4 regions of the Longispora sp. NPDC051575 genome follow, and region 1 is predicted to be linked to each of the others. Evidence: riboswitches for the same ligand, from Rfam matches in the RefSeq annotation. Region 1 holds a riboswitch; each other region holds the start of a gene.
What was found. A riboswitch is a leader RNA that binds a small molecule or an ion and turns the genes downstream of it on or off. The one in region 1 is predicted to bind cobalamin.

Region 1 (5,166 bases):
TCCGCTGTCAGCCTGCCCTGCTTCGCGAGCGTGTTGACCAGCCCGAACACCCCGACGAACCGGCCCTTCGCGTCGGCGACGGGACTCTGGTACCGCAGAAAGATCGTCACTCGGCCACTGTCGCACGCGCCGTCGCGGCCCGGCCGAGACGGTCGGACCAGGCCCGCAGGTGCGCGGTGAACTCCGGCGGTCCCAGCACCTCGAACTCCGCCTCGGTGATCCCGAGGGCGAACAGGGCCCAGTCCAGCGAGTCGGTGCCCATCGCGACCCGGCACCGCCCCGGGGCCACCTCGGTCACCGTCGCCCACTGGCCGATCCGGGGCCGGACGTCCGCCGCGTCGGCCGCCACCAGCGCCTCGACCTGGTACCGCCCCGCCGGTCGCCCGTCGAGCCCGGCCCGGACGAACGCGGCGGCGTCGGCGGCGGGGAGTTCCCGGGGCCGGAACCGGGCGCCCGTGCCGTCGGGCGCGGTCAGCCGGTCGAGGCGGAAGCTGCGCCAGTCGTTGCGGGTCAGGTCGTAGGCGACCAGGTACCAGCGCCGGCCGAGGCAGACCAGCCGGTGTGGTTCGACGTGCCGGTCGGACGGCTGGCCGTCCCGCGCGGTGTAGGCGAACCGGAGCCGCTCCTCGTCCCGGCAGGACTGGGCGACGGTGGTGAGCACGCCGGCGTCCACGGTCGGGCCCTCGCCGAGCCGGGCGGGCACCGTGACGGCGCGCAGCACGGCCATCCGTTTCCGGAGCCGAGGCGGCATGACCTGCACGACCTTGGTGAGCGCGCTGATCGAGGACTCCTCGATGCCGGCCACCGCGCCCAGGGCGGCCGTCTGCAGGCCGATCGCGAGGGCCACGGCCTCGTCGTCGTCGACGAGCAGCGGGGGCAGGGACGCGCCGGCGGCCAGCTGGTAGCCGCCCTCCACGCCGCGTTGGGCGTCAACCGGGTAGCCGAGTTCGCGGAGCCGGTCGACGTCGCGGCGCAGGGTGCGCGGGGAGACGTCGAGCCGGTCGGCCAGTTCCGCGCCGGGCCAGTAGCGGTGGGTCTGCAACAGGGACAGCAACCGCAGGGTCCGGGAGCTCGTGTTCGCCATGGTCCCAGTGTGGCCGAGATTGCGGTCAGAAAGTGGCCGGAATGGCTCCTAGTGTGGGTTCCAGGAGATCCAAAACCACGCTCAAAGGGGTACCTGACATGACAGTTCTCGTGACCGGAGCGACCGGTACGGTCGGCCGCCAGGTGGTCGGACAGCTGCTCCGGGCGGGCCAGCGGGTCCGCGCGCTCACCAGGAACCCGGCCACGGCCGGCCTGCCCGACGGCGTCGAGGTGGTGGCCGGTGACCTGACCGACCCGGCGAGCGTCGGGCCCGCGCTGGCGGGGGTGACCGCGCTGCACCTGATCACGTTCGGCGGCGACGGCGCGAACCCGTACGCGCCGCTGGCGACCGGCCCCGAGATCGTCGACCTGGCGGTGCGGGCCGGGGTGCGGCGGATCACGGTGCTGCTCGGCGGCGAGCCCGGCCCGCTCCAGGCGGCGGTCGAGGCCAGCGGTCTGGAGTGGACGCTGCTGGCGCCGGTGGAGTTCATGGCCAACCTGCTGGAGTGGGCGCCGTCGGTGCGGTCGGAGGGCGTGGTCCGGGAGGCGTTCGCGCACACCCGCAGCGCGCTGGTGCACGAGACGGACATCGGCGCGGTGGCGGCGACGGTGCTGGTCGGGGGCGGGTACGCGGGCCGGACGTTGACGCTGACCGGCCCGGAGGCGATCACCCGGCCGGAGAAGGTGCGCACCATCGCCGAGGCCATCGGGCGCGACGTGCGTTACGTCGAGTTGAGCGAGGCGGAGGCGCGGGCGCGCTGGGCGGGGGAGGGGTACCCGGCGGAGGTGGTCGAGTTCTTCGTCGAGGTGCACGGGAACACCCCCGAGATCGGCTACACCGTGGTGCCGACGGTCGAGCAGGTCACGGGGCGGCCGGCGCGGTCGTTCGCGCAGTGGGCGGCGGAGCACGCGGACGCGTTCCGGGGCTGAGCCCGGGCGGGGCGCCGGTCCACCCCGGATCCGGCGCGGCACCCGGACCTCGGACCCCGGGCCGCCCGGACCCGTAGAGCCGCTGGCGCAACCGGACCGACCCCCGCCGGTCCGGTCGCGCCCCGCGCGGTCACTCCGCGACCAGTACCTCCCGGTGCTTGAGCGTCCCGTCCTGGAGCTTGAGGTCCACGGTCATCGTCCGCGACACCGGATCCACCGCGACACTGCCGTAGTACCGCTCGTTGAGCCCGAGGAACCGCTCCTGCGCCCCGAACGTCGGCGACAGCGGCGAGCCAACGACCCGCGGGTTCGCCCCGATCGGCGCGCCGAGGAACTCCCACATGTTCATCTCCGGGTACCGCACCGCCTGCGCGTAGTGCACGTCGGCGGTCAGCCACACCAGGTTGCGCACGTTCGCCTTCCGCCACGCGCCGAGCAGTTCGCCCAGCTCGTGCTCGTAGGCCACCCAGTCGTCGTACGGGGGCTTCGCCGAGCGCATCGTGGACACCGGGCACGAGGTGGCGAGCACCTTCCAGCGCGCCGAGCTGTCCCGGACCTTGTTGAGCAGCCAGCGGAACTGCTGCGCCCCGAGCATCGTCTTGCCGGGCCCGTCGGGCTTGGCGAGCGGGTCGGCGTACTGCCGGCAGTCCAGCACGAACACCTCCAGCTCCCCGCCCCAGCGCAGGCACCGCCAGGACTTGTTCCCGGGCGCCGAGGACAGCGGCCAGTAGTCGAGGAACGCGGTGCGGCCCGCGCCGAGCCGGCCGGCGGGCAGGGTCGGGTCCTGGCCCCGGTAGTCGTTGTCGACCTCGTGGTCGTCCCAGTTGACGATCAGCGGGGTCTGCCGGGCCAGGCCCTGGAACAGCGGGTCCTCCCGGTTCTCCTTGTACTTGCCCCAGAACTCGGCGACCGTCTTGGCGCCAGGGCCGGCGGGCGTGGCCCCGTCCCCGTAGATGGTGTCGCCGTTGAAAAGGAAGAAGTCGGGCCGCTCGGCCGCCATCGACGCGAACGACGGGAACGGCGGCCGGTTGCGCGCGCCCTGGCCGACGTCGGCGCCCCAGGTGAACCGGACCGGGGCGGCGACGAGCGCGGACGGCGCGGTCCGGAACGTGGCGAGCGGGCCCTCGACGTCGGCGGTCGCGCCGCACAGCACGACGCGGTAGCCGTACTCGGTGTCGGGCAGCAGGCCGCGCAGGGTGAACTGGCCGATGAAGTCGCGCGCGGCGGTGACCTGGAGCTTCTTCGTCTTCCGGGCACCGGGCCGGGGCGCGGGACCCTCGACCTCTGCCACGGGGCCGTACTCGACGTGCATCTGGGTCGCCCGGTCGGCCCGGGACCAGATCAGCGCGGTGTTCTCGGTGACGTCGCCGGTGACGACGCCGTGGGTGAGCCGGGGGTCGGGACCCGGGGCGGGCGCGTCGGCCGCGTGCGCCGGCGCGGTGGCCAGGCCGGTGAGGGCCAGGCCGCCGACGGCGGCGCCGCCGGCCTTGAGGAGGGAGCGGCGGTCGGGGGTTCCGGTCATGGCGGTGCCTTCCGAAGGTGGGACCGTGCCGGGCCGACGCTAGGACGGGTGGGTGAACGCGCAGGTACGCCCACATGTGCCACCCACGAACCTCGATCCCCTAGGATGGCCGTGGCGCTGGTTCGCCCCGGATCTGGCGGTTCGGGGCGTCGTAAGAGGGAACCCGGTGTGATTCCGGGACTGCCCCGCAGCGGTGAGTGGGAACGAAAGTCGTCAAGAGCACTGGGCGTGAGCCTGGGAAGCGGCGGCCGGTAGGAGCGTGTACGTCGCCCACGAGTCCGAAGACCTGCCCGCGCCGCGCGTACATCCGTGCGCGCGGCCGTCGACCTCGTGGGTGGGTCGGGCGGGCGGACGCGTGCGCGTCCCTTCGCGGGTTCGACGGTGTGGCTTTCGAGGGAAGGACTCCACACCTGTGTTCCGTGCCTCCGGGGTAGCCCCGGACTAGATCCGCACCACCTGCCAGGCGACCGGCCGCACCAGGGCCGGCCGCTCCTTCGGCATGCCCGGAGTGGATAAAGAATCTCCTGCCACAGCGTCAGTACACAAAAGAATTTCTTGAAAGAAGCTCTTGTGTACTGGGAATTTGTTGATGCACACTGTCGGCTGTCCATTCCCGAGTGAGAGGAGCCCGGCCCGTGACCGCACGCTTCCGCGTCACCTACGCCACCCTGTCGGCGGACAACGAGGACCTGCACGCCGGCTACGAGGACGGCGTCACCCTCGCCCGCACCTGGCTCGGCGCCACCGTCCACCCGCACGTCGACGGCGCGCCCCGCCAGGGTGCGGCCCCGGTCGACCTGCGCAGCCCCAACGACACGACCCTGCGCCTGGCCACGGTGCGCGCGGCCAGCGCCCAGGACGTCGACGACGCCGTGCGCGCCGCCCGGCAGGCCGCCCCGGCCTGGGCGGCGACCCCCTGGCCGGACCGGCTGGTGCTGCTCCGCCGGGCCGCCGACCTGATCAGCGCCCGCTCGAACGAGCTGGCCGCGCTGATGACGATGGAGGTCGGCAAGAACCGCCTGGAGGCCCTCGGCGACGTCGAGGAGTCCGCCGACCTGATCCGGTACTACTGCGACCAGTTCGAGCTCAACGACGGCTTCGACCGGCCGATGGCCACCATCGCGCCCCGCGAGTCCACCCGCAGTGTGCTGCGCCCGCACGGGGTGTGGGCCGTGATCAGCCCGTTCAACTTCCCGATGGCCCTGGCCGCCGGCCCGGTCGGGGCCGCCCTGGCCGCCGGCAACACGGTGCTGCTCAAGCCGAGCCTCCAGGGCACGTACACCGCGTGGAAGTTCTTCGAATGCCTGCTCGACGTGGGCCTGCCGCCCGGTGTCGCGCACTTCCTGCCCGGCGACGACGGGCCCGGCCGGGCGATCGTCGCCCACGACGGCGTGGACGGCCTGACGTTCACCGGCTCCTACGAGACCGGCATGTCCGTGATCGGCGCCTTCTCCCGAAGCTATCCGAAGCCGGTGATCTGCGAGATGGGCGGCAAGAACGCCACCATCGTCTCCGCGCGCGCCGATCTCGACCGGGCCGCCGACGGCGTGGCCCGTTCCGCGTTCGGCCTGTCCGGCCAGAAGTGCTCGGCCTGCTCCCGGGTGTACGTCGCCCGCGAGGCGCACGACGCG
Region 2 (5,166 bases), on a different contig from region 1:
CCCGACACTGTACGACGGGGGTGGGACACCCGGCCGGGAACTGGGCCGCGACCCCGTTCCCGGCCGGCGGTTCAGCCGGCGTGTTCGGCGCGGACCGTCCGGGCGGCGGCGACCAGGGCCGCCAGGGCCGGTTCGACCTCGGCGTAGCCCCGCGCCTTCAGGCCGCAGTCGGGATTGGCCCACACCCGTTCGGCGGGTACGGCCCGCACGGCCGCCCGCAGCGCCGCCACCATCTCCCCGACCTCGGGGACCCGGGGCGAGTGGATGTCGTACACGCCGGGGCCGACTCCCCGGGCGTAGCCGGCGGCGGCAAGATCGGCCAGGACCTCCATCTGCGACCGGGACGCCTCGATGCTGGTGACGTCCGCGTCGAGGTCGGCGATGGCGTCGATGACCTCGCCGAACTCCGAGTAGCACAGGTGGGTGTGGATCGCGGTGGCCGGTGCCGCCCCGCCCGTGGCCAGCCGGAACGCGGCGACCGCCCAGTCCAGGTACCCCGGGTGGTCCCGGCGGCGCGGCGGCAGCAGTTCCCGGAGCGCCGGCTCGTCGACCTGGATGATCGCGGTACCGGCCGCCTCCAGGTCGGCCACCTCGTCGCGCAGGGCCAGGGCGACCTGCGCGGCGGTGTCGGCCAGGGGCTGGTCGGTGCGGACGAACGACCAGGCCAGGATGGTGACGGGCCCGGTGAGCATGCCCTTGACCGGCAGGTCGGTGAGCGACTGGGCGTAGGACGTCCACTCCACGGTCATCGGCTCGGGGCGGGTGACGTCGCCGTACAGGATCGGCGGGCGCACGCAGCGCGAGCCGTAGGACTGCACCCAGCCCCGGGCGGTGGCGGCGAACCCGTCGAGCTGTTCGGCGAAGTACTGCACCATGTCGTTGCGTTCCGGCTCGCCGTGCACGAGGACGTCGAGGCCCAGCTTCTCCTGTAGCCGGACCACTGAGGCGATCTCGGCGCGCATCCGCTCGCGGTAGGTGGCGTCGTCGATCCGGGCCGCCACCAGGTCCGCGCGGGCGGCCCGTACCTCCCGGGTCTGGGGGAACGACCCGATCGTCGTCGTCGGCAGCACCGGCAGGGCGAGGGCGGCGGCCTGGGCCCGTGCCCGGTCGGCGTACGGCGCGCGGCCGTTCCCGTACCGCAGCGCGGCCAGCCGGGCCCGGACCGTCGGGTCGTGCCAGCCGGCGGGCGGCTGCGGGCGGGCGGCCCGCGAGGGTGCCACGGCTCCGTCGCGCAGCCCGGCGGCCAGGGTGACGACCTCGTCGACCTTCTGCCGGGCGAACGCCAACCGCCCCCGCAGCGCCGGGTCCAGGTCGGGCTCGGCGCCGAGGTCCACGGGGACGTGCAGCAGGGAGCACGAGGTGCCGACGGCGACCCGGCCGGCGGCGGCGCGCACCGTGGCCAGCAGGTCGTCGGCGGCGGCCAGGTCCGTGCGCCACACGTTGCGGCCGTCGACGACCCCGGCGACGATCAGCGGGGCCACGGGGGCGTGCCGGGTGAGGCGGGCGGCGTCGGCGGGCCCGGACACCAGGTCCACGCCGAGGCCGTCGACCGGGGTGGCCAGCAGGACGTCGAGCGCCGGGCCGAGTTCGCCGTAGGAGCCGGTGACCAGCAGCTTCGGCCGGCCGGGGACGGCGGCGAGCCGGCGGTACGCGCGGTCCAGGGCGCGCAGTTCGGCCTCGGTGCGGTCGGCGGTGAACGCCGGCTCGTCCAGTTGCACCCAGCCGGCGCCGGCCTCGGCGAGCGCGGACAGCAGGCCCGCGTAGCAGTCCACGAGGGAGTCGAGCAGTTCCAGGGTGCCGAACCGGTCCGGGGTGTCGGCCGCAGGCTTGGCCAGCAGCAGGAACGTGACCGGGCCGAGGAGTACGGGGCGGGTGTCCACGCCCAGGGCCAGGGCCTCGCGGTACTCGTCGACGGCCTTCTCCGGGCGCGCCGTGAACACGGTGTCGGGGCCGAGTTCGGGCACCAGGTAGTGGTAGTTGGTGTCGAACCACTTGGTCAGTTCCAGCGGCGCGATCTCGGCGGTGCCCCGGGCCATCGCGAAGTACGTGTCCAGCGGGCTCAGGCCGAGCGCGGCGAACCGGGGCGGCACGGCGTCCACGGCCACCGCCGCGTCGAGCACCTGGTCGTACAGCGAGAAGGTGCCCGAGGGCACGGCGTCCAGGCCGGCGTCGCGCAGGGTGGTCCACACCTCGGCGCGCAGCCCCCGGGCGGTGCGGCGCAGGGAGTCGGCGTCGAGCCGGCCGGCCCAGTACCCCTCGACTGCTTTCTTGAGTTCCCGGTCTCCGCCGATCCGCGGATAGCCGGTCACAGTGCTGGTGAACATCGATCCTGGTCCTTCCCTCGGGACGGACCGCCGGTCCCCGGGAAGGCGCACGCGGGCAGCGTCGATGACGGTGCCCGCCGCTGGACCCACCCGAGAGGTCGACGGCCGCGCGCACGGATGTACGCGCGGCGCGGGCAGGTCTTCGGACTCGTGGGCGACACGCTCGCTCCTACCGGCCGTCGCTTCCCAGGCTCAACGCCCAGTGCTACATGACGGCTTTCGTTCCCACTCACCGCTGCGGGGCAGTCCCGGACTCACACCGGGTTCCCTCTTACGACACCCCGGACCGACGATCGTGGACCGGGGTGAACCAGCGCCACGGGCACCCTAACACCCCGCCTGTCCGCCGTGTCCCGCTCCGGGTGGCGTCAGCCGATCCGCGCGAGCCAGTCCAGGTGCCCGCCGCCGAACGGTCCGGACCGCGCCGTCACCGCCTCCACCAGCCAGGCGGCCGACGCCGACGCGGCGGCGACCACCTCCGGCGGGTAGCCGTACCGGACCTGGTGGTCGGCGAACTCGTCCTCGTCGTCGACGAAGACCCGGCCGTCCGCGCGGACCCGGCACACGTCGAGGTCCAGGTCCACGATCGTCACGGCGTCCGGGGCCGTCCACTCCACGGGGGCGGCGACGTCGCAGTAGAGGTCCAGGTCGGTGGAGCCGCCGTAGAAGTTCGCGGTCCACCAGCTGTCACGCGGGCAGAGCAGGACCTGGGGGGCGGTGGTCGCGTACACCGGGCCGGTGGCCTTGGAGTAGACGGTGCCCTCGGGCTGGCCGAGCCAGACGCCGTGCGCGTCCTCGCCGAGCCGGACCGCCGGGATCGACCAGTGCGGGCCGCCGTCGTATTTCCGCACCGTGACTAGTACTCCGGTCATGATCGGCACGCTACCGGCCGACCGGGGCCGGCCGCAGTCCCGTCGGGGGTGGAAAGCCGACAGGCCGGCGGCCCCTTTCGGGACCACCGGCCTGTCGCAAGCCTGTGGTGAAGCTTAGATCGGACGGATGTTCTCCGCCTGCGGGCCCTTCTGGCCAGCGGTGATGTCGAACTCGACCCGCTGGTTCTCTTCGAGGCTCCGGTAGCCGCTGGACGCGATCGCCGAGAAGTGGGCGAAGACGTCAGCGCCGCCGTCGTCCGGGGAGATGAAGCCGAAGCCCTTTTCGGCATTGAACCACTTGACAGTGCCCTGAACAGCCATTTTCGTTTCCTCTGTACTGATGTGGGTGCCACATTGCGTGGCTCCCGTCGCGGAAGAGGCCGAAAGAAAAAGCACCCGTGATGATCACAGGTGCTTCGGAAAATCTTTCACCCTCAACTGCAATAGGAAAACCGTAGCACGAACCTGGAAAATCGACGGCGAAGCTGGCCAGATCGGCCCCGGAAGTGCCCGTGACAGTCGACACTCCCCGACCGGGAAGGACCCCCGCGCGTACCCGCGAAAGGGTCCTTCCCGGGTTTCTAGAGGGTCAGGGTCCAGGTGTCGATCCGGCCGACGTCGCCGTTGGCGGTGTCCTGCACCCGCAGGGTCCAGGTGCCGTTGCGGACCTCCGTCGACGCGTCGACGGTGTACGTCCTGTTGATGTCCTTGGCGTTCCCGCCCGCCTTGTTGTGCAGCAGGTAGGAGGTGCCGTCGGGCGCGACCAGGTTCACGACCAGGTCGCCCTGGTAGGAGTGCACGATGTGCACCTCCGCCGTCGAGGTGGCCGACGCGTTCCCGGCACACCCCGCGAGGGTGATCGTGCTGGTCACCGTGGTGTTGTCGGGGACCGCCACGTCGGTGCCGTTGGTGCCGGCGCACGGTGCCGGGCCGGCGACGGCTCCCCCGAGCGAGAGCGTCCAGGTGTCGATCCGGCCGACGTCGCCGTTCGCGGTGTCCTGGACCCGGAGCTTCCACGTCCCGTTGGCCACCTCGCCCGACACGTTCACCGGGTACGTCTTGTCGATGTCCTTCGTGCCGGCGCCCGCCTTGTTGTGCAGCAGGTAGGCGGTGCCGTCCGGCGCGACCAGGTTCACCACCAGGTCACCCTGGTAGGAGTGCACGATGTGCACCTCCACCGTGGACGTCGCCGACGCGTTGCCCGCGCAGCCGGCCACGACGACGGAGCTCTCCACCGTCGTGTTGTCCGCGATGTTCACGTCGGTGCCGTTGGTGACCGTGCAGCCGCCGGGCGCGGGGGCCGGGTCGGCGACGGAACCGCTGGTGACCAGCGCGTACGTCTGCGGGCCGTTCGGGACGTTGAAGCCGCGCACCCGGACCGTCCAGGTGCCCGCGGCCGGGTTCTGCAGGTACACGTTCTCGACGTTGTTGCGCCGGTCCGCGTTGCCGCCGGCCGGGGTCCAGCCGCCCGCGAACACGTTGCCCCGGTAGACGGTGCCGTTGGGGGCGACGACCTCCAGGTCGAGGTCGTTGACCAGGCTGACGGCGGCGGCCACCGCGCCCTCGCGGTCGGTGTAGGCCATGCTGACCCGCAGCGGCTGGCCGGCCGCGACCTGGTACCGGACCTCGCGCACGCCGTCCGTCGCCAGACCCGCGCCCTCGTCCACGTACTTCGCGGTACCCGCCGTGGCCCGGTCGAGGTTGATCCGGCCCCAGCCCTCGTGGCTGTTCGGGATCGGGAAGTCGTTGTCGTCGACGCCGTCGCCGTTCTCGTCGAGCAGGTCGTCGGCGCTGTTGATCAGCGTGGCCTTGACCAGCGCGGCGCTGGCGGCGGCGTGCCGGTGGTGCTTGTTGTAGAAGTCGCGCACGATCACCGCGCCGCTGGCCGCGATCGGGTTCGACATCGAGGTGCCGCTGAAGTACTTGTACTGGTTGCTGACCGGGAAGCCGTACCCGTCGTGCTGCCAGGC
Region 3 (5,166 bases), 440 kb from region 1:
CCGTCCTCGCGCCAGTTGTAGTTGACGCCCCTGTCGACCCGGGTCACGGCCGGCGTACCGCTGAACGTGGTGTTCGCCCAGAACCGCGCGGTGAGGCCGGTGCCGGCGCCGACCGGCCCGGCGGCCTGCGGGGTGATGTCCAGCTCGATCACCGTGGCGATCGGGTCGGGCGCCGTCCCGGTGGGCCGCAGGTCGAAGCCGTCCCCGGCGGCGGTCACCGGCACGGCCGCCCCGGTCCTGCGGATCTTCGCGCCGGTCACCCCGAACGGGGCCAGGGCGCTCAGGTGCAGCGCCGCGCCGCCGGTCGGCCAGGTGTACACGGAGGCGTAGAGCTTGTTGCCGTTGCGGCTGACGACGCCCCAGGAGGGCTTGGAGACCAGGCCGGTGTAGCCCGCGCCGTACACGGCCGGGCCGTTGGCGGCGAGCCAGTCACCCATCCCCCTGAGCCGGTCGACCGAGGTCTGCGGGATGACTCCCCGCTCGTCCGGGCCGACGTTGAGCAGGTAGTTCCCGCTGCTCGCGGCGATGCCGACCAGGTTGCGGGTCAGCTGGGTGCTGGACTTGAAGTTCGTGTCCCAGGCCGCGAACCCCCAGGTGCCGTTGATCGTCATGCACGACTCCCAGAGCTGGGCGTCGGTCGGGGTCGCCGGGATCTCCTGCTCGGGGGTGCCGAAGTCGCCGTCGTTGACCCGGCGGGTACCGACCCGGTTGTTGACGATCGTGTTCGGCGACAGCCCCCGGACGTACTCCTCCAGTTTGGTGCCCTCCGCGGCGGTCCACGGGGCCTCCCACTCGCCGTCGAACCACAGTTCCGCGATGTCGCCGTAGTTGGTGAGGAGCTCGCGGAGCTGGGCCTTCATCCGGGTCAGGTAGGCCTGGTAGTGGGCGCTGCCCGGCTGGGCGTCGGGGTCGTGCCAGTCCCAGATCGAGTAGTAGAAGCCGAGCTTGACGCCCTGGGCGCGGGCGGCCGTGGCCAGCTCGGCCAGGATGTCGCGCTGGAACGGCGAGCGGTCGTGGATGTTCCAGTCGTTGACGGCGGTGGGCCACATCGCGAAGCCGTCGTGGTGCTTGGCGGTGATCACGATGTACTTCTGCCCGCCGTTCTTCGCCGCGCTGACCACCGCGTTCGCGTCGAACCCGGTCGGGTTGAACGTGGCGGCCTTCGCCTCGTACTCGTTCCACGGGATCGCGCAGGTGCGCCGGATCCACTCGGCGTCGCGACACACCGTGCCATTCGACCGGGTGTACTCGCCCCGGTACGCGCTGTACAGGCCGAAGTGGATGAACATCCCGAAGTGGTCCGTCCGCCACCACTGGGTGCGGGCGGAGCTGAACGGGTCGTCGGGGGCGTGGTTGTCGCCGGGCGCGGCGTGCGCGGGAGCTCCGGCGACGAGCAGGGTGAGGGAGAGGGAAAGGGCACTCAGGAGCGCCAGGACCGATCTGAACCGCATGACGGCCTCCGGGGAGAGATCCGATGACCACGCTATAGTGGCGATGACGACCGTCGATGTCAACGGGAGGTTACCGGTAGATTTCGGCTTCAGTGGACAATGCCGGGTCGAAGAGATCCGATGTCAAGGGTGCCAATCGCGGTGCGGCGCTCTGGCGGTGCGGCACGCCCGCGCGCGCCGGCCAGCGGAGGTCGCAACCTCGGCCGGAGGGGGTCCGCGACCCGGCTCGCGCGGTCACCCGGCGCCGCGCACGACCGCCCGGCCGGACGCGCCCGACCTCCGCGTGTCGACACGCCGTCTCACCTCGCCCTGGCACCATGCGACACGACACCCCAACACTCTGTGTCTTTGCATGCGGCGTTCCACTAGATGTAGTGTCATGCCGTTGTTGGTGCACAACCCCGCCAGGGGACGTGCGGCAAGAGGGAACCCGGTGCGACTCCGGGACTGCCCCGCAGCGGTAAGTGGGAACGACCGCCGTCATTGAGCACTGGAGCGATCCGGGAAGCGACGGCCAGTAGGCGCGAGGACCATGCCCACGAGTCCGAAGACCTGCCAATGACGCGCGCACGAGAGCCGTGCGCGCATGTCCCGGGCCTCGTGGGCGGGCCCCGGCGGACAGCGGCCCCGTGTGTGCCGCCGTCGCCGCCTGCCCCGGAGTCCTCGTCTTTTCGGGTGGGAGAGCGATGACCGCAGTGCTGAACACGCCGGCCGAGGCAGTCTCCAGGGCTGCCGAGGGCCTCGCAGGGGTCGACCCCGGTCGGGTGGTGCCCAACCCGTGGCCCGGCGCGACGGAGGCCGACCTGCGGATCCGGGCCATCGAGATGGCCGCCGCCCTGGTCGCCGAGGAGCCGGCGTACTCGCGGCTCGCCGCCCGGCTGCTCGCCACGCACATCGCCGCCGAGGCCGCCACCGAGGGCGTGACCTCCTTCTCCGGGTCGATCGCCGCCAGCCACGCCGCCGGCCTGCTCGCCAACACGATCGCCGGGTTCGTCGAGCGGCACGCCGACGAGCTCGACGCCGTGATCGACCCGGCGGCCGACGACCGGTTCGAGTACTTCGGGCTGCGCACCGTCTACGACCGGTACCTGCTCCGGCACCCCGAGACCCGCCAGGTCCTGGAGACCCCGCAGCACTTCCTCCTCCGGGTCGCGTGCGGGCTGGCCGAGTCCGTGGCCGAGGCCCGGGAGCTCTACGCGCTGATGAGCACCCTGTCCTACCTGCCCAGCTCCCCCACCCTGTTCAACTCCGGCTCGCGCCGCCCCCAGCTGTCCAGCTGCTTCCTGCTCGACTCGCCCCGCGACGAGCTCGAATCCATCTACGACCGGTACGCGCAGGTCGCGCGCCTGTCGAAGTACGCGGGCGGGATCGGGATCTCCTGGTCGCGGGTCCGCTCGCGCGGCTCCCTGATCCGGGGCACCAACGGGCACTCCAACGGCATCGTGCCCTGGCTGCGCACCTTCGACTCGTCGGTGGCGGCCGTCAACCAGGGCGGCCGGCGCAAGGGCGCCGCCTGCGTGTACCTGGAGACCTGGCACGCCGACGTCGAGGAGTTCCTGGAACTGCGCGACTCCACCGGCGACGAGGCCCGGCGTACCCACAACCTGCACCTCGCCAACTGGGTGCCGGACGAGTTCATGCGCCGGGTCGAGGCCGACGCCCCGTGGTCGCTGTTCGACCCGAAGGAGGTGCCGGCGCTCACCGACCTGTGGGGCGACGCCTTCGACACCGCCTACCGGGCCGCCGAGGAGGCCGGGCTGGCCGTCCGGCAGATCAGCGCCCGCGACCTCTACGGCCGGATGATGCGCACCCTCGCCCAGACCGGCAACGGCTGGATGACGTTCAAGGACCAGGCCAACCGGACCTGCAACCAGACCGCGAAGCCCGAGAACGTGGTGCACCTGTCCAATCTGTGCACCGAGATCCTCGAGGTCACCAGCGACGGCGAGACGGCCGTGTGCAACCTGGGCTCGATCAACCTGGCCGCGCACTGCGGCCCCGACGGCATGGACTGGGCCGCCCTGGACCGCACCGCCCGGACCGCCGTGAAGTTCCTCGACCGCACCATCGACCTCACGTACTACCCCACCCCCGAGGCCGCCGAGACCAACCGGAAGTGGCGGCCGATCGGCCTGGGCGTCATGGGCCTGGCCGACGTGTTCTTCCAGCTCAAGCTGCCGTTCGACTCGGCGGAGGCGCTCGCGCTGTCCACCCGGATCGCCGAGCGGATCGCCCTCGCGGCCTACGACACGTCCGCCGCGCTCGCCGAGAAGCACGGCCCGCACCCGACCTACGCCGACACCCGGGCCGCCGCCGGGGTGCTGCACCCCGACCACTGGAACGCGGCCACGTCCGCCGACTGGGACGCGGTGCGCACCAGGGTGGCCCGCACCGGACTGCGCAACTCGCTGATGGTCGCCATCGCGCCCACCGCCACCATCGCGTCGATCGCCGGCTGTGCCGAGTGCATCGAGCCGCCGGTGTCCAACGTGTACAAGCGCGAGACGTTGTCCGGGGAGTTCCTCCAGGTCAACAAGTACCTGATCAGGGATCTGATGGGTCGTGGGCTGTGGACCTCCGCCCTGCGCGAGGCCATCCTGCGGGCCGAGGGCTCCGTGCAGGACCTGGACCTGCCGGCCGACGTCAAGGAGCTGTACCGCACGGCGTGGGAGGTGCCGCAGAAGGCCCTGATCGACCTGGCCGCCGCGCGCACCCCCTTCATCGACCAGTCCCAGTCGCTGAACCTGTTCATGGCCACCCCCACGATCGGCAAACTCTCCTCGATGTACGCCTACGCGTGGCGCGCCGGCCTGAAGACCACCTACTACCTGCGGTCGCGGCCGGCCACCCGGATCGCGCAGACGACGGTGACCAGCGTGCCGACCATCGGGCCCGACGCCGACGCGGTGGCCTGCTCGCTGGAGAACCCCGAGATCTGCGAGGCGTGCCAGTGACCGCCCCCGCCGGCCCGCCGGCACCCGCCACCGTCCCCGGGCCGCCGGCACCCGCCGCGCCCGCCCCCGACAAGGAACCCCGCATGCTGCTCAATCCCGGCCTCGACCTGACCCTGCGCCCGATGCGCTACCCCGACTTCTACGAGCGCTACCGGGGCGGCATCCGCAACACCTGGACCGTCGAGGAGGTCGACCTCACCGGCGACCTGCCCGACCTCGCCTCGCTGTCCGCCGGGGAGCGGCACCTCGTCAACCGGCTGGTCGCGTTCTTCGCCACCGGGGACACGATCGTGTCGAACAACCTGGTCCTGAACCTGTACAAGCACATCAACGCCCCCGAGGCCCGGCTGTACCTGTCCCGGCAGCTGTTCGAGGAGGCCGTGCACGTCCAGTTCTACCTGACGCTGCTGGACACGTACCTGCCCGACGACAAGGACCGGGAGGAGGCGTTCTCGGCCGTCGAGCACATCCCCTCGATCCGGGAGAAGGCGCAGTTCTGCTTCCGGTGGATCGACTCCCTGCACGACGTGCAGTCGCTGCAGTCCAAGGATGACCGGCGGGCGTTCCTGCTCAACCTGATCTGCTTCGCCGCCTGCATCGAGGGCCTGTTCTTCTACGGCGCCTTCGCCTACGTGTACTGGCTGCGCTCCCGCGGCCTCCTCGACGGCCTGGCCACCGGCACGAACTGGGTGTTCCGCGACGAGTCCATGCACATGGACTTCGCGTTCTCCGTCGTGGACGTGGTCCGCGCCGAGGAGCCC
Region 4 (5,166 bases), on a different contig from region 1:
CGTGGCGCCGACCTCGGCCTGGCGCACCCCGGGCGCCCCGCTGCTGCGAACCGTGTTGCGACGGCGCGGTGTGGGCGGGTAGGTTTCCGGGCACGCCGTCGAGCTGGAAGGAGGTCAGAACAATGTCCGAAGTTCTGCGCCCCCTCCGCGCTCCGGCGTCCGCGCGGGTCTGAGTCCGGGGCGCCCGCTGCCCGGAGGTTCGCCATGACCGATCTCGTCATCCGCCCGCTCGTCGCGGGCGAGGAAAACCTGTTCGACTCCCTGCCCGATCCGTTGCCCCAGCTGCGTCAGGTCGGCTACGCCGACGGCATAGCGGGCGGCGGGTACCGGCCGGAGCACACCTGGGTCGCGCTCCGGTCCGGCCGGGTCGTCGCCCGGGCCGCCTGGTGCCAGCCGCCGGGTTCCGCCGGCGCCCCGTGGCTGGAGCGGTTCGACCTGGCCGCCGGGCCGGAGGTCGGCGCGGAGCTGCTGCGCGCCGCGCACGCCGCCCTCGGCGGTCCCCGGACCTACTACGCCGCGATGCCCGCGCACTGGCGGCGCCGGCCGGAGGTGCTGGCCGTGACGGCGGCCCCGATGGCGGCGGCCCGGCTCGCCGGCCTGGTCGAGCGGGGTGAGCGGCTGCGGTGCTCCTGGACGGGTACGCCGCTGCCGGCCACCTCCGGGCGGTACTCCTTCCGCCCCGCCACCGGCCCGGCCGAGATCACCGCGCTGGTGGCCCGGATCCCCGTTCCGGACGTGCTGACCGGCAAGGAGATGGCGTTGGCCGTCCGGGGCGTGGACCTGGCCACCGACCCGCTGGCCTGGCTGGACAATCCGACCGAGTGGCGGGTCGCGGAGGAGGCGGGCCGCCCGGTCGGACTCGTGGGCCCGGCCGGGGACGCCTGCTACCCGCTCGTCGCCTACCTGGGCCTGCTCGACGAGTCCGCCCGGAGCGAACTGCTGGTCGAGGCCGTCCGGGTGCTGGCCGAGGGGGGTGCCCGGGAGGTGGTCGCCGATGTGGACGCCCACCGGGTCGCGGTCCTGGCCGAACTGGAACGGACCGGGTTCCGCCAGCTGCGGTCCCGGGTCGTCTTCACCCCGCCCACGGAAGCCGGGCCCGGCCCCACACCGGCGGCGGAGGCGCCTCCCGGCTCCGCACCTGAGACCGGCTGACGCCCCGAGCGATCGGGCGCGCCCGCGACATGGGGCTCCGCGCCTGAGACCGGCTGATACCCCGAGCGATCGGGCGCGCCCCGAACCCACTCCTCGGGGCGCGCCCGCGACACGGAGTCCTCGCCGCCCGCCCCGGCTCCCGGGCGGTGGTGCCGGTCCTCGATCGCCGTCGTAGACGAGCGGTAGGCCTCCGTTCCGGGCCACCACGGGCTGCCGGTGCGACGTCCGGCGTCGAGCACCCCGCACCCGAACAGGGCCGCCGATCGGTTCCGGGTCACCCTCGAAGTGGGCCGGGCACCCCCACCCTGAACGGGGTTGTGCGGGTCGCTACGGGCGACGGCACAGCTCCGGGGCCGGCGTGTGACGGGGGCCACGCGTAGGGTCCGGGTGCCGTGGGGGTGTGCCAGAATTCGGACCGTTCAGGGCGATGGCGGACGAGGAAGCCGGTGTGAATCCGGCGCGGTCCCGCCACTGTGAACGGGCGGCGTCCTGGCGGGCGCGGTCCGCGAAGTCAGAGACTCGCGTCATCGCCTCCTCACGCGCCCGGGGCGGATCTCCCCGAGAGAGGCTGGCCGCGCCATGGCCTACTTCGTCACCCGCCGGCACCCGGCGCCCCGTGCCGCGTGCGCGCACCCCGGGAGCGCGTCGTGACCGCCACGGTCACCGTCTGCCGGGGCTGCTGCTGCGGTACCACCCGCAAGGTCCCCGGGGTCGACCACGACGAGCAGCTCGACACCCTGCGCGACCTGACCGCCGGGCACGCCCGGATCCGGGTCGTCACCGACTGCCTCGGCCCCTGCGAACGGGCGAACGTGTTCGTCGTGCAGCCGGCGCGGGCCGGGCGCGCGGCCGGGGCCCGACCGGTGTGGCTCGGCGGCATCACCGAACCGGCGCAGATCCGGGCCATCGCCGACTGGGTCAACTCCGGCGGCCCCGGCCTCAGCGAACCCGACCCCGCCCTGAAGGCCCGCCGGTTCCCGAAACCCGCGAACTCCAGCTGAGGGGCGACGGGGCAACTGCCGCCGTTGCCGCGTCGGTAGCCCGGGGCGGCGGGTCGTGAAGAGCAATGAGCTCGCGGGGTACGAGCTCCGGACGGTGTTCGGTGAGGTCTTCGGCGTGACGGTCCGGGCACTGCCGTTGGGGAGCGCGCTCAGCGCGGGGCTGCGCGGCGCGAGCGGCGGTGAGATGCCGAGACGACCAACCTGCTGCTGCGGAGCCGGGCCGATGCGGAGCCGGGCCGAGGCCACCGGCCGGACGGTCCACCCAGGTCCCCGTACCCGTCGAGGTGTGCTTTTTTGCGGGGTTGTGGAGCCGGATCAGGGAAACCGTGTGAAATGGGTTGGGGCCGGGGACCCGCAGCGCGGGCACGCTACGGGTCCCTGGCTCACGATGTCAGCTCAGAGCGTGAGCGTCCACGTGTCGATCTTGCCGGTGTCGTTGCTGGCGGCGTCCTGGACCCGCAGCTTCCAGGTGCCGGTGCGCGCCTCCGAGGACAGGTCCACGGTGAACGTCTGGTCGATGTTGTCGGCGCTGCCGCCGGCCCGGTTGTGCAGCACGTAGGCGGTGCCGTCCGGGGCGACGAGGGAGACGACCAGGTCACCCTTGTAGGTGTGCACGATGTGCACCTCGACCTTGCTGGTCGCCGACGCGTTGCCGGTGCAGTTGGCGGGCGTGATCGGGCTCTCCACCGTGGCGTTGTCGACGATGGCGACGTCGGTGCCGTTGGTGCCGGAGCAGCCGGGCGGCACCCCGCCGGTCAGGGTCAGCGTCCACGTGTCGATCTTGCCGGTGTCGTTGCTGGCGGTGTCCTGCACCCGGAGCTTCCAGGTGCCGTTGGCGACCTCGCCGCCCAGGTTGACGGTGTACGTCTGGTTGATATTGTCCGCGCTGCCCCCGGTCCCGTTGTGCAGGATGTAGGCGCTGCCGTCCGGCGCCACCAGGTTGACGACCAGGTCGCCGATGTAGGTGTGCACGATGTTCACGGCGACGGTGCTGGCGGCCCCGGCGTTGCCCGAGCAGCCCGAGATCGTCACGGAGCTCTCGACGGTGGCGTTGTCGACGATGGTCACGTCGGTCGGGTTGGTCGCGGCGCAGCCGGCCGGCCCGTTGACGGTCAGCGCGTACGAGGTGGTCCGGTCGGCGACCGTGCCGTCACCGGCGACCGTGACCGTGTAGGTGCCCGGGGCGGTGGCCGTCGTGGTGGCGATGCTCAGGGTCGACGAACCGCCCGACGTGACCGTGCCGGGGCTGAACGAGGCCGTGGCCCCGGCCGGCAGGCCGCTGGCCGACAGGGTGACGCTCTGCGCGGCCCCGTTGGTGACGGTCGTGTTCACCGTGGTCGTCGCGGTGCTGCCCGGGTTGACCGAGCCGGCCGACGGGGCGGTGGCCATCGAGTAGTCGTCGCCCTGCGGCGCGCCGACGGCGAGGGTCCACAGCGCGTGCGCGGCGGCGTCGCCGGCCCGGTTGATGACCGTGGTGTTGATGTTCGACGGGTACGTGTCGCACGCCCGGTGGTAGCACGGGTCGTACGAGGCCCCGGCGGTGCCGCCCCACTTGGTGGCCTGCGCGGATGTCTTCGTGGCGCTGGCACCGGCGGCGACCCCGCTGGTCTGGATGCCTCCGCTGTTGAAGGACGCGTCGTCGGAGCGGCCGGCGCCCTCGACGTTCTCCTCGGTCTGCACGCCGATCGAGTCGTAGTACGCCTTGAGGACCTGGCCGGTGGCGCTGGTGATCCGGTTGATGAAGTATCCGGCGTTGGTCGAGGCGACCATGTCGAAGTTGAAGTAGCCCTTGATCTTCGTCTTCTCCGCCGCCGGCAGGTTGGTGACGTAGAAGTCGGAGCCGTTGAGGCCCTGCTCCTCGTCGGTCCAGAACCCGAACCGGGCGTGCTTGAGCATCGTCGGGTTCGTCGCCGCCAGGGTCAGGGCGACCTCCAGGACGGTGGACGAGCCGCTGGCGTTGTCGTTGCTGCCCGGGCCCGCCGACACGCTGTCGAGGTGCGCGCCCAGCATGTACACCTGGCTGGCGTCGCCGCCCGGCCAGTCGGCGATGACGTTCGGGCCGGCGCCGCTGGTGCAGCCGGAGGTGCAGGCCTGCTTGACGACGGTGAACCCGGCGGCGACGAGCTTGTCGTACACGTAGTTCACGGAGGCGGTGTAGCCGGCGGAGGTGGAGCGCCGGTTGCCGCCGTTGTTGGTGGCGATGGTCTGGAACTGCTGCAGGTGCGCCTTGACGTTGTCGAGGGAGATGTCGGGCGCCGCGAGCGCCGCGCGGACCGGGGCGGGCGCCGGGGCCGTGGCCGACGCGGAGGCGGGGACCATGACCGCGACAGCGGCGGCCAGGGCGAGGGTCGCGAAACCGCGGAGGATCGGGGGTCTGCTCACGCCGTACTCCTTGAGGGGGGAGCGGACGCGGTGAGGGTGCCCGCGTCCAGGGAAAGTCAGCATGGTCGATATCGACCGGTGTAACAACCCTTCGGCGCGGGGAAGGCACACCTGACATAACAGCGCCGGTTAAGACAGGCCTATCCATCTCTTCATAGGATCTTTGCCTACGATAATGATGTTTCCGGTTCTCTCCCCATTTCACCCGAAGATCTCTACCTCACGGTGACCCTGCGCGAACAGGTCACGGCATGCGCCGGATGTCGGGGGCCCGCGCGTTCACCGTGCCGTCGGTGACCCCGCCGGCCGGAGGTACCTGGAAGCTCCTCGTCGCCGACAACTACCGGCAGGGCACTGGGCACCCCGACCGCGTGGACGGTGACGCTGCAGCGGGCCTGTGATGGTTCCGGGGCACGCACCCGGAGCCTGATCCCGGCGCGTGCCCCGGCGGCTCAGTAGGCGACCTTGCCGGCGATGGTGCGGTTGTAGGCCGAGGCGGCGCCGAACTTCACCTTGAACGCCTTGCCCGGGGGGATGTCGTCGCCACCGGCCGGCACCGTCCACCCCGTGGTCATGCTGGCCCCGAGCGTGCAGTCGCTCTGCCCCTGGTAGACCCGGATGACGCAGGTCC

Region 2: linked by a shared signal. The riboswitch ahead of metE (5-methyltetrahydropteroyltriglutamate--homocysteine S-methyltransferase) and the one ahead of AB0M43_RS11255 (aldehyde dehydrogenase family protein) in region 1 are both predicted to bind cobalamin.
Region 3: linked by a shared signal. The riboswitch ahead of AB0M43_RS13125 (ribonucleoside-diphosphate reductase subunit alpha) and the one ahead of AB0M43_RS11255 (aldehyde dehydrogenase family protein) in region 1 are both predicted to bind cobalamin.
Region 4: linked by a shared signal. The riboswitch ahead of AB0M43_RS05105 (hypothetical protein) and the one ahead of AB0M43_RS11255 (aldehyde dehydrogenase family protein) in region 1 are both predicted to bind cobalamin.

Annotation. Positions count from the first base shown of each region.
Region 1 is NZ_JBFAZP010000004.1:52,091-57,256, reverse strand. Features, by position in the region: gene AB0M43_RS11275 (hypothetical protein) at 1-110, opposite strand, end outside; gene AB0M43_RS11270 (YafY family protein) at 107-1,084, opposite strand; gene AB0M43_RS11265 (NAD(P)H-binding protein) at 1,183-2,013, shown strand; gene AB0M43_RS11260 (alkaline phosphatase D family protein) at 2,144-3,535, opposite strand; cobalamin riboswitch at 3,637-3,844, shown strand; gene AB0M43_RS11255 (aldehyde dehydrogenase family protein) at 4,171-5,166, shown strand, end outside.
Region 2 is NZ_JBFAZP010000001.1:910,528-915,693, forward strand. Features, by position in the region: gene metE (5-methyltetrahydropteroyltriglutamate--homocysteine S-methyltransferase) at 72-2,324, opposite strand; cobalamin riboswitch at 2,440-2,654, opposite strand; gene AB0M43_RS03885 (DUF402 domain-containing protein) at 2,693-3,196, opposite strand; gene AB0M43_RS03890 (cold-shock protein) at 3,311-3,517, opposite strand; gene AB0M43_RS03895 (proprotein convertase P-domain-containing protein) at 3,778-5,166, opposite strand, start outside.
Region 3 is NZ_JBFAZP010000004.1:490,156-495,321, forward strand. Features, by position in the region: gene AB0M43_RS13120 (alpha-L-fucosidase) at 1-1,451, opposite strand, end outside; cobalamin riboswitch at 1,824-2,026, shown strand; gene AB0M43_RS13125 (ribonucleoside-diphosphate reductase subunit alpha) at 2,138-4,405, shown strand; gene AB0M43_RS13130 (ribonucleotide-diphosphate reductase subunit beta) at 4,489-5,166, shown strand, end outside.
Region 4 is NZ_JBFAZP010000002.1:297,846-303,011, reverse strand. Features, by position in the region: gene AB0M43_RS05110 (acetyltransferase) at 205-1,152, shown strand; cobalamin riboswitch at 1,551-1,694, shown strand; gene AB0M43_RS05105 (hypothetical protein) at 1,800-2,153, shown strand; gene AB0M43_RS05100 (proprotein convertase P-domain-containing protein) at 2,550-4,472, opposite strand; gene AB0M43_RS05095 (hypothetical protein) at 4,787-4,936, shown strand; gene AB0M43_RS05090 (hypothetical protein) at 4,988-5,166, opposite strand, start outside.